DNA from 2 places in the Shewanella maritima genome. Region 2 is predicted to be linked to the other one. Evidence: predicted binding sites of a transcription regulator. Region 2 holds the regulator's gene; the other holds the start of a gene.
What was found. Region 2 encodes ArgR, which controls arginine synthesis, uptake and breakdown. Its sites were predicted from a motif close to ANTGAATANNTATTCANT; they were not measured.

Region 1 (7,991 bases), 390 kb from region 2:
TTTGTCAGCAACTTAACTGGCAACGCAGTTACTTTGAAGAGCAATATGGATTTGTGCCTAAGTTTAAAGCCGCAGCACATTGTGGCCAGGTCGTAGCAGCCGTAGTTGGTGTACACAAACAAGAGATTAGCTTCTTTAGCGATGTACTCAATACCTTAGCAAGACTGCAAGACCAGTGTACGCCGCTAGGTCAGCGCATGCTTATTTCTGGTAGCTTACAACAGCGTCTAGACTTGACTGACAGCCAGTATGTTCTGGATAACTTAGGTCTTGTTACCCTCAAGGGCAAACAACACCCCACTGAAGTTTTTGGCGTTGCCCCTAAACGCTCTGCCAGTAATTAGCGCCAAACAAATCGTCCCAAACACCTATATCCTACATAACAAAACGGCGCACATATTCATATGTACGCCGTTTAAGTATCTATTCCACTTGTGTTCAATTGCTATATTTATTCAGCTTGTTGCAACAACTTCTCTCTAATCGCTAGACCTAAGGTTCTAAAGGTTTTAATGCGACTGGTAGTTTGGCGCCAAACCAAACCAATATCACGATACGGAGACTCACCTGGCGGCAACATGATATTCAAATCAGTGTCGTGCAATATCCCTGCATCGATAGCCATTTGCGGTAAAAAAGTAGTACCTAACTTGCTATTCACCATTTGTACCAAGGTATGCAGGCTCGTGGCGGCAAACGGATTAATCTTAGCGCTGTTACCTAGCTGGCAAGCAGTTATTGCGTGGCCCGTTATACAGTGCTCAGCCTGCAGCAGAAAAATACTTTCATCAGGCATTTCTTGGTAATTAATTGGCTGTGCCATGTCTAATGACAAATCTTGGTGGATCACCATTTTGAAAGGATCAATACCCACCTTCATACTGTGGAAGCCGCTAGTGTCCACAGGCAAAGCCAAAATAAGTAAATCGAGCTCACCCTTACCTAGCGCATCAAGCAATCGTTCTGTAGTGTCTTCTTTTAGTAGCAAGCTCAACTCAGGGTAATCCTGATGACACATCTTAACCACTCGGCTTAGTAAGAATGGTGCAATAGTCGGGATACAACCTAAGCGAATTTCACCAGTCATCGGCTCACCCTGATTCTTCACTAGCTCAACCAGATCATCAACATTGGTCAGAATATTACGCGCTCGCTCAACCACTTCTTCACCCGTTGCAGTGAACATAAATGACTTATGGTCGCGCTCAATTAACTGATGTCCAAGCTGCTCCTCGAGGTTTTGAATACCACTAGAAAGCGTTGATTGACTAACAAAACACTTCTTAGCCGCGCGGTTAAAGTTCTGCTCTTGATGCAAGTTAACCAAGTAAAATAGGTTTTTTAAGCTAGGTAGATTTTTCATAAAACCGATTGCTAAATTAAGATTTAATGAAGATAGTGAATTATCAACGCAGTTTTCACAAGTTAAGATGCTGTTATTGTGACCGGGATAAACAAATATCGCAGAGCATAGTACACGTAGAATCTAGATATGTGTGTTGGTTATTGACGCAATAGCTAGATAGGGGACTTAAGCTACTCGAGAGAGGGAATGAACAGCAGTGAATCGACTGGAAGTCACAAGCCGATAAAACAAAAACGCACAAGACGAATCAATCGCTTGTGCGTTTTAGCTAGAAACTTTTTACAGTCTAAACTTTCTTTCGATCGTGATTATGACTTAGCTTCTAAGAATAACTTTAGTTGTTGTAAATCTGCTTCTGCATGCTCTACAACCTCAGCTAGCCAAGCTTGGTTTTCTGTTTCCCAGCTCGCTTCTTCACCATGCTGCAGCTTTTGTGCAAGCTGTTGAATACGCTTAAGACCAACTGAACCAGCGGCACCTTTGAACTTGTGAGCTTCTGCACAAAGAGTATCTTTGTCACTAGCTTCGCTAGCTTTAACTAAGCTACCAACATACTCAGGCATAAGTTGCTCAAATAACACTACACTTTTAAGTAATGTTGCTGCACCAATTGCGCTGATATATTGCTCAAGTGTGTTGAGATCTAATACTGTCTCTAGTTCTGTCGTGGCCATTAAGGGCACCTCTAATTACAAGTGTAAGACATTGAAGTTAGGAATATCATACTCAGTAAAAGCGCCCATGCAAGAATAGCGACCGCTAGGCAGAGATATTAGCCAATACCCGCACAAAACTTTAACATTTTAGCAAGATTAATATTACCACCGCTCAAAAAAGATACGATTTAGTCGACTTTTGCACATTTAGTAACATTTAACCATAACTATTTGTTGGTAGTTTTAACGTTCAAATAAGGCACTGCCTTGACCACCAAATTCGCGTAGTTGATCGACAATGGCAACTAAGCCCTCCCACCTAAACGCACACCAATCTGGCGCCAACAACATTGGCTTTTTAGCATAAGCAGTGACTCGGTGAAAAATCACATCGCTTGGAGTATGACGAATAAGTTTAGCAACGTTTGTTGCATAATCTTGTTTTGAGATAGTATCGAGTGAACCATAGCGCCATTGTTTGGCCATAGTACTACCTTCGACTATATGTAGCGGGTGTACCTTCAGTCCTTCAACGCCGACCTTGAGCACATAGTTAAGACTATTCATATAATCTGCTTCAGATTCACCGGGTAGCCCCAAGATCAAATGAGTACAAACTTTTAGCCCTCGTTGATGAGCTCGTTCAACTGTATCTTGATACTGTGCAATACTATGACCACGATTAATGCGCTTCAACGTTTGCTCATTGGCAGTTTGTAGTCCAAGTTCCAGCCACACATAGATACCACGGTGTTGATACTCAACCAACAGGTCTAACACTTCATCTGGCACACAGTCTGGGCGCGTACCTATGTGCAAGCCAACGACGTTCTCATCAGCAAGCGCCTGATCATACTTATTTTTGAGTACTTCATACTCATCATAAGTGCTGGTGTAAGCCTGAAAATAAGCAATATACTTAGATTTTGACTGACGTGCACTGGGCAACAGGTTCTGCTTACCTTGGTGCAATTGCACCTCAATGCTTTGGCCTTTGCCTTGTTGCTCGTTGAACGAAGAAACATTGCAAAAAGTGCAGCCACCTTTACCTAAAGTGCCGTCGCGATTGGGGCAAGTAAATGCAGCGTCAATAGTGAGCTTTTTAATGCGTCCACCATAACGGCGTTTGCACTCTGCCCCAAACGTGTTGACGTAATCATCTAAGCCCATTGCTACTGCCTTTCATTAAAAAAGGCGCAATTTTAGGGAAAACTTAAACAGGAAACTTGGCGCTAAATCAAAAAACATGCTTTTTTTGCCCATATCGCAGGCAATCTAGCTAATTAACTGTCAATGTTTTAAACAAAACTGTCCTACAAACTCAATCAAAGTGAATAATTATACAAATAAACCCAATTAATCCCACAAAACTGTACTTGAAATAAAATTCAATATTTCTATATCAAAAACAATACATATGAAAATTTCAAACTAGGTCACACAATCGACAAAAACCAAACCAAAACACTATATATCAACAACATAAACCAACAGACCAACTCTTTACGTCAACGTAAACTTGACCGATATTTTCAAAAAATCAGTAATTAACTTTCATAAACTGCAGTTTTTTTGGTTTGACCTTTATTCATTCTCGGTTTAATTTGGATGGTTCGGGTGCATATATATGGAATATTCTAATTTTAACCCCGATGTCGTGTATCTATATAGCTTTAGGGGGTTGTATGAGCCTATATCATCCCAGTTTCGAAAGAGACAATTGTGGGTTTGGTCTGATTGCACAAATGGATGGTGAAGCCAGTCACCGAATTGTACGTACTGCGATTCATGGTCTTGATCGCATGAAACACCGTGGTGGTATTGCCGCCGACGGACGTACAGGTGATGGCTGTGGTTTGCTAATGCAAATGCCTAGAGAGTTTTTCAAAGCTGTTGCAGCAGAAAACGATTGGCACCTTAGCCGTAACTTTGCGGTGGGAATGTTGTTTTTAAGCCAAGATCAGCAAAAAGCTGACGAAGCCAAATTTATTCTAGAAAAAGAACTACAACGAGAAACCTTAGGTGTTGCAGGCTGGCGTAAAGTGCCTGTTAACAAAGAGGTACTAGGTGAGATTGGTCGCGAAAGTCTGCCGCAAATCTATCAAGTATTAATTAATGCACCTGTTGGCTGGCGTGAAAAAGATCTTGAGCGCCGCTTATATATGGCGCGCCGTCGCCTTGAACAACAAATTCAGTCAGAGCAAGACTGCTATGTCGCCAGCCTGTCTGGTCAGGTTATCGTTTACAAAGGTCTATTAATGCCTGCGGACCTACCGCATTTCTATCAAGACCTTGCTGACCTGCGCCTAAAAAGTGCGATTTGTTTATTCCATCAGCGCTTCTCTACTAACACTTCACCTAAGTGGCCGCTTGCACAGCCATTTAGATACCTTGCCCACAATGGTGAAATTAATACCATTACCGGTAACCGCCAATGGGCACGAGCGAGGGCTTATAAGTTTAGCTCGCCGCTACTACCTGATTTACAGCAAGCAGCGCCGTTTGTGAACGAAACCGGCTCAGACTCATCGTCGCTCGATAACATGCTAGAAATGCTGCTATCGGGCGGTATGGATCTATACCGCGCCATGCGTTTGCTTATTCCACCAGCGTGGCAGTCAAATCCAGAAATGGATGACGAGCTAAAAGCGTTTTACGACTTCAACTCTATGCACATGGAGCCTTGGGATGGCCCTGCGGGTATTGTAATGACCAATGGCCGTCATGCTGCTTGTGCGGTTGACCGCAATGGTTTGCGTCCGTCTCGCTATGTGATCACCAAAGACAGAATTATCACCCTAGCCTCAGAAGTGGGGATTTGGGACTACGCGGCAGATGAAGTTGTTGAGAAAGGCCGAGTTGGCCCTGGTGAGCTATTGGTTCTCGATACCCTTAATGGCAAGCTTTATCAATCATTTGAAATCGATAATGACTTAAAACGCCGTCATCCATACAAAGAGTGGATGGCGAAGAATAGCCAAACCCTCATTCCTGCTGACAAAGTTGATCAAGCAAAGCTGGGTGCGAGCGTGTTTGACAAAGACACCCTACTGCAATACCAAAAACAATTTGGTTATAGCCGCGAAGAACTTGAACAAGTCATTTGGGTATTGGCAAACAAAGGCGAAGAAGCCACTGGCTCTATGGGTGATGACACGCCGATGGCAGTGCTGTCGAAAAAGTCACGCTCGCTTTATGACTACTTCCGTCAAAAGTTCGCTCAGGTGACTAACCCTCCGATTGACCCGTTACGTGAAAAGCACGTAATGAGTCTGGCAACCTGTGTCGGCCGTGAGCAAAACCTGTTCTGCGAAACCACAGGTAACGCCTACAGGGTGATGTTTGACTCACCTATTTTACTGTTTAGCGACTTTAATCAATTGTTGGGGCTAGATAGTAATTACTACCGCGCCAATACGGTCGACTTAAATTACGATGCCAGCGAAAGCTTGGAGCAAGCTATCGAGCGTATTACTGACGAATCTGAGCGATTAGCTCGCAGTGGCACAACCTTGTTGGTGCTATCTGATCGCGCCGTCGGTAAAAATGTACAAGTTATTCCTGCGGCGATGGCCGTAGGTGCGGTGCAAACTCGTCTAGTCGATAAAAGCCTGCGCTGCGATACTAACATCATTGTTGAAACCGCATCTGCGCGCGACCCGCATCACTTTGCCGTGCTGCTTGGCTTTGGCGCAACTGCGATTTACCCATATCTGGTCTACGAGTCAATCTCGGCAATGGCTAAGCTTAACCAGGTAGACGACACAGCAGCACTAATGCTTAACTTCCGCTCAGGCACTGAAAAAGGCCTACGCAAAATCATGTCGAAAATGGGCATTAGTACCGTTGGCTCTTACCGCTGCTCGCAGCAGTTTGAAGCTGTGGGTCTGTCAAAAGAGGTGGTTGAACTATGTTTTAAAGGTGTTGTGAGTCGTATTGAAGGCGTGAGCTTTGAGCACATTGCTAGCGACCAAAAAGTGCTACACAAGAGCGCCTATCGCAAGCATGTACCCCTGCCTCAAGGTGGTTTACTGAAATACGTTGAAGGCGGTGAATACCACTGTTTCAACCCAGATGTCGTTAATACACTGCAAGCTTCACTCAATACTCGCGACTTTGCTAAATATCAAAAGTTTGCCGAGTTAGTTGATGACCGCCCAGTTGCCACCTTACGCGACCTTATCGGTATTAACGGCAATCAAAGCAGCATTGATGAAGCTCAGGTAGAAGATGCCAGCAACTTATATGGCCGCTTTGACAGCGCCGCCATGAGTATTGGTGCACTTAGCCCAGAAGCCCATGAAGCTTTAGCAGTAGCCATGAATCGTTTAGGTGGGCGCTCAAATTCAGGTGAAGGCGGTGAAGATCCAAGTCGCTTTTACTCAGAGCGAAACTCCGCGATTAAGCAAATCGCATCAGGTCGCTTTGGTGTAACGGCGCATTATCTGGTTAACGCTGAAGTGCTACAAATTAAAGTTGCCCAAGGCGCAAAACCGGGTGAAGGCGGTCAGCTGCCGGGTCATAAGGTAAGTGTGGAAATTGCCGGTCTGCGTCACTCGCGTCCGGGCGTGACCTTGATTTCACCGCCGCCGCACCATGATATTTACTCGATTGAAGATTTAGCTCAGCTAATTTTCGATTTAAAACAAATTAACCCAACAGCGCTGGTATCAGTGAAACTGGTATCTGAGCCTGGCATCGGCACCATTGCTACAGGTGTGGCAAAAGCCTATGCCGATATGATCACTGTCTCTGGCTATGATGGTGGTACAGGCGCAAGCCCAATCACCTCAGTTAAATATGCCGGCTCACCATGGGAGCTTGGCCTTGCCGAAGTGCATCAGGCGTTAGTTGAAAACGGCCTGCGCCATAAAATTCGTTTGCAAGTTGATGGCGGCCTAAAGACAGGTACTGACGTCATTAAAGCCGCGCTACTAGGCGCAGAAAGCTTTGGTTTTGGCACTGTGCCTATGATTGCATTAGGTTGTAAATACCTGCGTATTTGTCACCTGAATAACTGTGCGACTGGTGTGGCGACGCAAGATCAAAATCTTCGCGACAATCACTACCACGGCTTACCAGACAAAGTAGTCACCTACTTTGAATTCGTTGCCAAAGAAGTGCGTCAGTGGATGGCGAAACTAGGCGTAAGTGAGTTTGATAAGCTGGTTGGCCGCAGCGATTGGCTGCAAGCTTTAGATGGTCAAACCGAAAAACAACAAGGTTTAGACCTAGCACCAATTCTGTACCAGCCACAAGTACCACAAGGCACTGATATTACTTGGAAAGAGACTAATCCACCGTCTGATCCTGGTGCGCTAAACCAAACCTTAGTGACCGATTGTGAAGCCGCAGTATTGAATGCTGAGCCTTACGCAAATCAGTACGCAATTAACAATACCGACCGCTCAGTGGGCGCGAGTCTTTCTGGCTTTATCGCTACAAAGGTTGGCGTAAACGGCGCCAAAGAGACTATCTCGCTTGGCTTTAACGGCAGTGCAGGTCAAAGCTTTGGCGTGTGGAATAGCCCAGGCCTTGAGTTAAAACTATGCGGCGATGCCAACGATTATGTGGGCAAAGGTATGAGTGGCGGCAAGATTGTCATTCACCCACCTGTGGGCAGCCCGTTCCAGTCAGAGCGCAGCGCGATTATGGGTAACACCTGCCTTTACGGTGCCACTGGCGGCCGCGTATACGCTGCAGGTAAAGCCGGTGAGCGTTTTGCTGTGCGTAACTCAGGCGCTATTGCGGTAGTCGAAGGCCTAGGTGACAACGGTTGTGAATACATGACTGGTGGCATCGTGGTTGTGCTGGGTAAAACCGGGGTTAACTTTGGTGCGGGTATGACAGGTGGCTTTGCTTACGTGTTTGACCAACATCGCCGCTTCCACCGCCGGGTGAATACCGAAATGGTCGACACCCATAAGATTGAATCAAGCATTCAGCAGGCACACTTAAAAGAGCTGATC
Region 2 (7,991 bases):
TCAAGTTTCTTACGCAATTGGTGTTGCTGAGCCAACATCTATCAGCATCGAAACTTTCGGTACTGGTAAGGTATCAGAAGCCGTGCTTATCAAGTTAGTACGTGAGCACTTCGAGCTACGTCCTTATGGTCTAACAGCTATGCTAGATCTTGCACGTCCTATCTACCAAGAAACTGCAGCATATGGTCACTTTGGTCGTAGCCAGTTCCCTTGGGAGAAAACTGACAAAGCTGAAATCCTACGAGCAGACGCAGGTCTATAAAGACCACTGCCTAGGACTAAAAAAACCGCCTACATGGCGGTTTTTTTTTTGTTGCTGAGATTGTTAACTTGAGCTCGGGATAATAAATCGGTTTCTAACGGCTATTTTTGTCTATTTCTGTGTTGAAGCTACTTGCAATAGGCTAGCTATTGACGCGTAGCTTCGCCTTGAACTTAACAAAACTATCTCGCTAGAAACTTAATGCTAGGTATCACTCAAGACAGAACGACCATTGACACTTCCTTACCCCGAGTTCAGGTTAGTTAGTCCTTTAGGTTAATGAACCGCGCCTGCGCATCACAAGCGCCAACAAACCAAACAGCACCAACCCGAATCCGCCGCTACCGCTGTAGCCTTCTCGGCGCTCCACCTTGGCGACTTGTTCTTGTTTAACACGGGTCTTAAAACGACTGAGCTCGTCTTCTAGATTCACCACCATATCGTCTACGGCAAGGTTAAAGCCCTGCATGGCTATTTCGTCTAAGGTTCTATCTTTACCAATGGCAGTTGAACTGTCTTCAAGCTTGCTTATGCCCGGAGCGCGAAATAGCATCTTGCGGGTTTTAATATCAAATACCGCAGTATCAACAAAGGTTTGCGTGCTGTTTTCATTGCCAGGAATGGTGTACAAGCCAACAATTGTCCAATACAACAGCGCAATATTATTCTCATAGGATTGCTTAACCTGATCGTATGACACTAAAGCAATCACATCTATGTCATATAGCCGTCCAACCTGCTCTAACGCTTCAAAGCCACTGCCTTTAGACAAGTAAACCGACGGAATAATCTCAATGCGCTCAATATACTCCAGACCAACAAATGCCTGCTTAGCTTTATCTAACAGTCTTACCTGCTCAGCACTATTAAGCTGACCGCTCGCCGAAGAAATATTTGCAGGTACGAAGGCTACTCCAACGCGCATGGGTAAACTTAAGGTTGGAATTTCCGGAGATAATTGCTGGCGACTCGCCTCATCGGGATACAGATAATTGACGAGTGAACTAGAGACTTGCTTCTTTGAGCCATGTTCGCTGACAAGACCGCTACAACCACTTATCACAAGGGTTAAAGTTAGTGATAAAATAACTGGCAGAAAACGCATAGATGATCCTTATTCATGCTAGGTACCATCAAGAAAATATCATTAAAATTAATCACTAACAATCACACTTTAACTTAGTGAGACAGGCGAAATCACACTCTTGGTAAACTCAATAACCCATAACTGGTTAACACTTGCAAATAACAACCAATTGCAAACTCAAGCACAAAAAATGCTTTGGTCGCAGCTCAAGCACTTTTATCGTCAGCAACTCGCCTATGCAAAACCGGCGCTGTCAGAACTGATTGCTTTTTCGCTGCTACACCAAGCAGACATGCAACCAAGAATAGTCGCTGCGGTGCGCCTGCGACCATATGAAGGCAATTTACTATTAACTGGTTTAGTCACCCACAAAGACTTTCGCAACCAAGGTATCGCCGGCGAGTTGCTAACCTTGGTGCAGGAGAAGCTGGCCGCGCAGCCTAGCTTTTTATTTTGCTCACCTGAGCTAAATGACTTTTATCAGCGTTACGGCTTTGAGCGTGTAGATGTTGAGCAGCTTAATGCAGAGAGTACAGATACAAAAGAAGGGGCAGAACAAGCGACTCCGAGTGTGATACAACAGAAGTTTTTCACCTACAAAAAAGGTCAAGCTAACTTGACCCTGATGAGCTTCAAAGGCTGTGGGTAATAACCCCAGCACGTTTAACTTCTAACGTGCTGCCAGCTTATTAGCAGTGATCAAAATGCGCGCTTTCCATGCACATAAACTGCAACTGCTGCATATTTAAAATCGGTACTTCAATTAACTGACTCGCCTGAACAACTTCATCATCGGCAATCAATCTCAGGCTTGCTTGATAAGCATTAATCAAACCACAAACAATATGAGTTTGCTGCCAACGAACCAGATAATATCGTTTCGATTCAGTTTCTGACTCATCACCTATAGTGGTGTTATTGACGCTGCTACCGATACTGCCCATAACAAGCTCAGCTTCCATCACCTGAAACGTTTCACCTGCTTCGGTTAATACGGAGGCCACTAGCTTGGCATTATCAAAGGCTGATAGGGTTAAGTCTAAATACGGGGCAAACAGCTTGGTAAATTGGTTCATTTCTCACCCTCAGTATTAGTTGCTCGTGCCAATAGATAATAGTCGCTTTGTTGGTAACTGATGAAGTCAATCACCTGCATATTGGCTTTGTTGGTATGCGCGGCAAATGAGCGCTCATTGTCTTCAGCAATATAAGCCACAAGATAATCATAGTTTGCCGTAAGCTGCAGGCATAAATACTCCACCAGCTTTTGAAACACACCAGCTCCACGAACACTCGGCGCAACCCAAATAGGGCCATACTGACATGAATTGTTAGTCGTTAGCGCTCTGCCATCTAGACTAAGTTCAGGTAACTTTGCACTAATGTACTGATAGATGGATGATTGAGAGCGCTTAGTTTGTTTTTCATTGGCGGTATAAAACGACCAATCCGCAGCAATCACATAACCTATGATCTCGCCGCGCAGCTCAGCTATCGCAATCACATGCTCATCAATCAACTTGGTGAGCTGCACTTTAGTTAGCGCTTGTCCCTGCATCATATTGGCAGCCATTGAGCCGGCTTGCGACAGCTCATCATTAAGGTGTTGCTGCTCAAGTTTTAATAGCTGCGCGATATCGGCAGTCTTGGCATTACGATAGTGAATATTGGAATAAGTCATTTAAATTGTATTTGCGGGCTGTTAGCGGTCTTCGTCATTTGAGGAGTCTTGCGCCTCTTAATCCTGCTTTTGTTTATCTTGCGCCTGTTTATCCTGAGCTTGAGCCCACTCAATAAACAGCGCAACCGGAAAAGGCGACATTAATAATAAACCACCACCAATTAAACTAGCGGTAATGAGCATTCCCTGAGTTTGCAAAGACACGTCACTTAGCAACAGCAAACCTGCGCCAACAAGCAGCATAACGATGCCTATGACATGAAGAATCTTAAACACTTTCACTAAAACTACCCCTGAAGATGGCCTATCGCTCCGTTAGCCACCTAAATTAACATAAATTAAGCTGCTAGTTTGTGATGCCTAGTTACACTTTGGTGCAGCAATCGCTAAAATAGCCGCTAACGCGTGACTTTGATGGATTGCCCTTATGATAAAACAATTTTTAGCTGTCAGTGGACTTGTTGTCGCCTTAACAGCGTGCTCAAACCAACCTACTGCAGTTAATGCCGAGCAGCTATTTGAAACCTTGTCTGGACAATGGTCTGTAACAGATATTGCAGGTGAGCCAGTTGCATCCTACAGCAAGCCTAGAATCACATTCGAACAAGACGGCCAACTGTCAGGCAATAATAGCTGTAATCGTTTTAGCGGCAGGTATGAGTATCAACAGACGCAATTAACTCTACAAAGTCTTGGCAGCACCCGTAAAGCTTGTGTTGATGGGCTAGTGAAGCAAGAGCGGATGTTCATGGACTCACTGCCTAAGGTCAGCCAATATCAATTTGCTAAAACCAAACTGTACCTACTTGATGCACAAGGTCAGGTGTTATTTGAGCTAAATAAATCTCAGTAACATTAACTAAGAATTTACTAGATAAAAACAGACACTCCTGCAAAATAATAAAGGCCGTAATATCGATATTACGGCCTTTGTTTTGAATGCAGAAATCAGAGCTTATTATGCTTAACTGCAACTTTCTAGCGTTAGCTTTCCTTGCTTGATGTATCCGCTTGGTATTGTTGCACGTTCAGCTCATTTTCACTGCGAGCAATAATGGTGGTTGCGGTTAAGTCACCACATACATTAACCGTGGTACGCGCCATATCCAAAATGCGGTCGATACCAGCAATAATCGCCACACCCTCCAGTGGTAGACCAACAGTGGTTAATACTAGAGTTAGCATCACTAGACCTGCGCCAGGCACACCTGCTGTGCCGATAGATGCCAAAGTCCCAGTTAGAATAATGGTGACATAATCAACCCAGGTTAGATCAATACCAAAAGCCTGAGCGACAAACAAAGCGGTCACGCCTTGATACAGCGCGGTGCCATCCATATTGATGGTAGTTCCTAGCGGCAATACGAAACTAGAGATCTTCTTATTTACGCCAAGCTCATTAGCACACTTCATACTAGCTGGCAGCGAGCCTGCCGAACTTGAAGTGGTGTAAGCCACAACAATGGCATTGCTAATGCCTTTGAAAAAGTGCACTGGGTTGAGCTTACCCAGTAAGACTAATGCAGCGCTGTAAAAACCTACGATATGTAAAACACAGCCAATGTAAACTGCAGCGATAACTTTAATCAGTGGAAGTAACATGTCTAGACCATACTCTCCAGCAACCCAAGCCATTAAACCAAACACACCATATGGCGCTAGCTTCATCACCATGTCAGTTAGCTTGAACATAGCTTCAGCTAGACTTTCGAATACTTTAATCGCTGGCTGACCACGCTCGCCAATCAGCACTAACGCAATACCTAACGCAACCGCAAATACAATCACCTGCAGAATTTGACCACTAGCCAGTGCAGCAACAGGGTTAGTCGGCACTATGTTAATCAAGGTTTCCATCAACGACGGCGCTTGCTTTACGGTTTCATCAACGCCCGATTGCACTAAATCTAGCCCAGCTCCTGGCTGCAAAATATGCCCCACAAGTAAGCCAATTGTCATTGCGAACGCGGTCGTGCCAAGGTAGAACACGAAAGATTTGAAACCAATCCGTCCCATTTTGGCGGTGTCTTGCATGGAGGTCACACCAACAATTAACGAGCAGAACACCAGCGGCACAATAAGCATCTTAATAGTGTTAACAAAGATAGTTCCTATCGGCTTTAGGTAAGTTGCACTTTCTCCAAGCCCGACACCAACAGCAATACCTAGCGTCATACCAATAAGAATTTGCATCCAAAGCGGAACAGCCATCCATCGAGACCAAGCTCGCGAAAACACTGAAGGGGTTTGCGTTGACATATGTCTTTACCTTGATTTGTTAACTTGCAAAAAATGACGGGGCGCAAGTCTAGCAAGACATACAAAGGCAAAAGATGATCTACGTCATGTGACGCAGGCTGACTGAGAATTAGTCCACTTTGTAACGCATTTTTGCGACAAAGGTGTACTGCACACGCAAACGCTTGTCACACTTTAGTTAAATCAGTGAATTTTTATTCACCAACAAAGGGGTATTCTTGACTTTGATGCAATTTCTATTCAAAATACAGCGGTTTTTTGAATAACAATCATAAGAAGAAACTAACATTATGCCAGCAACCAAAAATCAGGATGAATTGGTAAGGACCTTTAAAGCGATCCTTAAAGAAGAACGCTTTGGTAGCCAGAGTGAAATTGTTAACGCACTTCAGGCGGAAGGATTCAGCAACATAAACCAATCTAAAGTATCGCGCATGCTAAGTAAGTTTGGCGCTGTACGCACACGTAACGCTAAGCAAGAAATGGTTTACTGCTTACCAGCAGAATTAGGTGTACCAACGGCCGGTAGCCCGCTTAAAAACCTAGTGCTCGATGTTGACCACAACCAGGCGATGATTGTAGTACGCACCAGCCCAGGTGCAGCGCAGCTAATCGCACGCCTATTAGACTCCATCGGTAAGCCAGAAGGTATTTTGGGGACGATTGCTGGTGACGACACCATCTTCATCTCACCATCAAATATCACCACCATTGATGACACGCTAGAGACGGTTAAATCACTGTTTAACTACAGCGAGTAAGTCTGAACACAATTGAGAAAGCCACCCTACTCTAGTCTAAGTGAGTCTAGCCAAGGTGGCTTTTTAGTTTCTAACGCAGGAAAGAGTATCAACTAATGCCGAGTTCTCGCTGGCGATACTCCACTCCAACCACTGTATGCCCGAATAAATGAGTTCGACTCTTTAAACCCAAGCAAGAACGAAATTTCGATTAACGGCAAGTCTGTTTGCTCCAAATAATAATCGGCTAAGTGTTGGCGTACCTGTTTAAGCACCAACTGATAACTTGAATCTTGCTCGGTTAATTTTCGCTGCAAAGTGCGCTTGCTCATTGCCAGCTCTGCTGCAACATCATCAATGGCTGATTTCCCTTGAGGCAACAAATCAAGCAAGCAACTAAATACCAGACTAGAAGTTGAGTCCTTTGCGCCGATAGCCTCTAACTGTTCAACTAACCCTTGCTCGTACATGTGCAACATGGTTTCGTTACTGGTTAAAAACGGCGCCTTAGCATCGCTGGCGCTGAACTTAATCGCGGTTTGCACACCTTGGCGAATACTGCAGCCAAAATAATCTTCGTAAGGCTGCATATCATCCAATTGCTCAGGCACGACTATATCAATTGGTTTAATGTGCTGGCGCGTCGCTAGCCTGGTAAGCTGAGTAAAAAACACCAGCTCAACTAAACTCAGTACCTTAGGCAGCTTACCACTATGGCCATAACAGCGTGTTGATAGCTCTGTATATTGCGCTGTTTGCTCTATGTCCAAAATCATCGGCCCTATTAGCGGTTTAAATTGCTTTAGCCGGCTGGCTGCGGCATTGAGATTAGGGCTGCAAATCGCAGCAAAAATTGGTGCATCAAACTGCTCAAAACTCATAACCTCGGCAAACTTGAGTGCAATATCGATATTAGCGGCCTCTGCGGCAGCCTCGATCCCAATCCATAATTGAAAGTACTGCTCAGGCGTTAGCTGCACCTTTGACCTTTTAAACAAACCAGCAGGGAGTTGACTGAATGCAAGAATTTGCTCAAGCTCAAGCCCTAAATCGTTAAATAGCACCAACCAATTACTCGGTATATTAAATTTACTGGCTGTTTTCATTGCAGTTAGCTCCACGGTTAGCTGATATATTAACTCGACTTTTCCATTGCCTGACGCGAAAACTTAAGCACAAGCTTGCGAGGCAGGAGTGGCATAATCCAGTTGAGCATGAACTTAAGTGATGACTCATTAAAGGCCACCAACTCACCTTGCTGCATAGCGTGATAGCCACATTCAGCTACCGAGCGTGGAGTTTTAGCTTTATCAAAAATCTCCACTCCTTCAAGATCACCAGCTTTAACAAAGCCAGTGGCAACCGCACCAGGGCAAAGTGCTGTCACAGTAATATTGTTTGCTTTAACCTCTTCCGCCAATGCCTGTGAGAACGAGGTTACATAGGCTTTCGTTGCGTAGTACACCGCCTGAAGCGGCCCAGGGATAAACGATGCGGTTGAAGACACATTTAAAACCTTGCCGTAATTACGCTCGACCATGCCTTGTAAGTAAAGGTGTGTCAGGTTGGTCAATGTGATCATATTTACCTGCATCATAGCTTGCTCTGCACTTAACTCTCGCTGATGAAACAAACCGTGGCCACCAAAACCAGCATTATTAATAAGCACATCTACTTGCAAACCTTTTGCCTGTGTTTGCTCAAATAACGCGTTTGCCGAGTCAGGTTCTGATAAGTCGCATGCAATAACCTCAACCTTTATCTGATAGCGCTTCTCTAGCTCGGTTTTAAGTTCAGTTAGCTTGCCTTCGGAGCGGGCCACCAAAATAAGGTCACCTCCCTTTTCAGCATGAATTGTTGCTAACTCGAGACCTATACCGCTTGATGCACCTGTCACCAACGCTGTACCTGCTTTAGATTTTGCTTGTGTCATTTGTTTGCTCTCCATTGTCGTCACCAAGT

Region 1: a site for ArgR is predicted at 3,639-3,656, ahead of gltB (glutamate synthase large subunit). Genes of this name have one in related genera too.

Annotation. Positions count from the first base shown of each region.
Region 1 is NZ_CP036200.1:3,609,146-3,617,136, reverse strand. Features, by position in the region: gene EXU30_RS15330 (adenylate/guanylate cyclase domain-containing protein) at 1-344, shown strand, start outside; gene oxyR (hydrogen peroxide-inducible genes transcriptional activator OxyR) at 452-1,363, opposite strand; gene EXU30_RS15320 (Hpt domain-containing protein) at 1,675-2,040, opposite strand; gene mnmL (tRNA modification radical SAM protein MnmL/YtqA) at 2,266-3,192, opposite strand; gene gltB (glutamate synthase large subunit) at 3,708-7,991, shown strand, end outside.
Region 2 is NZ_CP036200.1:3,214,846-3,222,836, reverse strand. Features, by position in the region: gene metK (methionine adenosyltransferase) at 1-262, shown strand, start outside; gene rhlP (rhombotarget lipoprotein) at 534-1,367, opposite strand; gene EXU30_RS13800 (GNAT family N-acetyltransferase) at 1,540-1,998, shown strand; gene EXU30_RS13795 (hypothetical protein) at 2,039-2,425, opposite strand; gene EXU30_RS13790 (GNAT family N-acetyltransferase) at 2,422-3,030, opposite strand; gene EXU30_RS13785 (hypothetical protein) at 3,088-3,312, opposite strand; gene EXU30_RS13780 (META domain-containing protein) at 3,458-3,883, shown strand; gene EXU30_RS13775 (dicarboxylate/amino acid:cation symporter) at 4,015-5,289, opposite strand; gene argR (transcriptional regulator ArgR) at 5,580-6,050, shown strand; gene EXU30_RS13765 (AraC family transcriptional regulator) at 6,143-7,135, opposite strand; gene EXU30_RS13760 (SDR family NAD(P)-dependent oxidoreductase) at 7,165-7,962, opposite strand.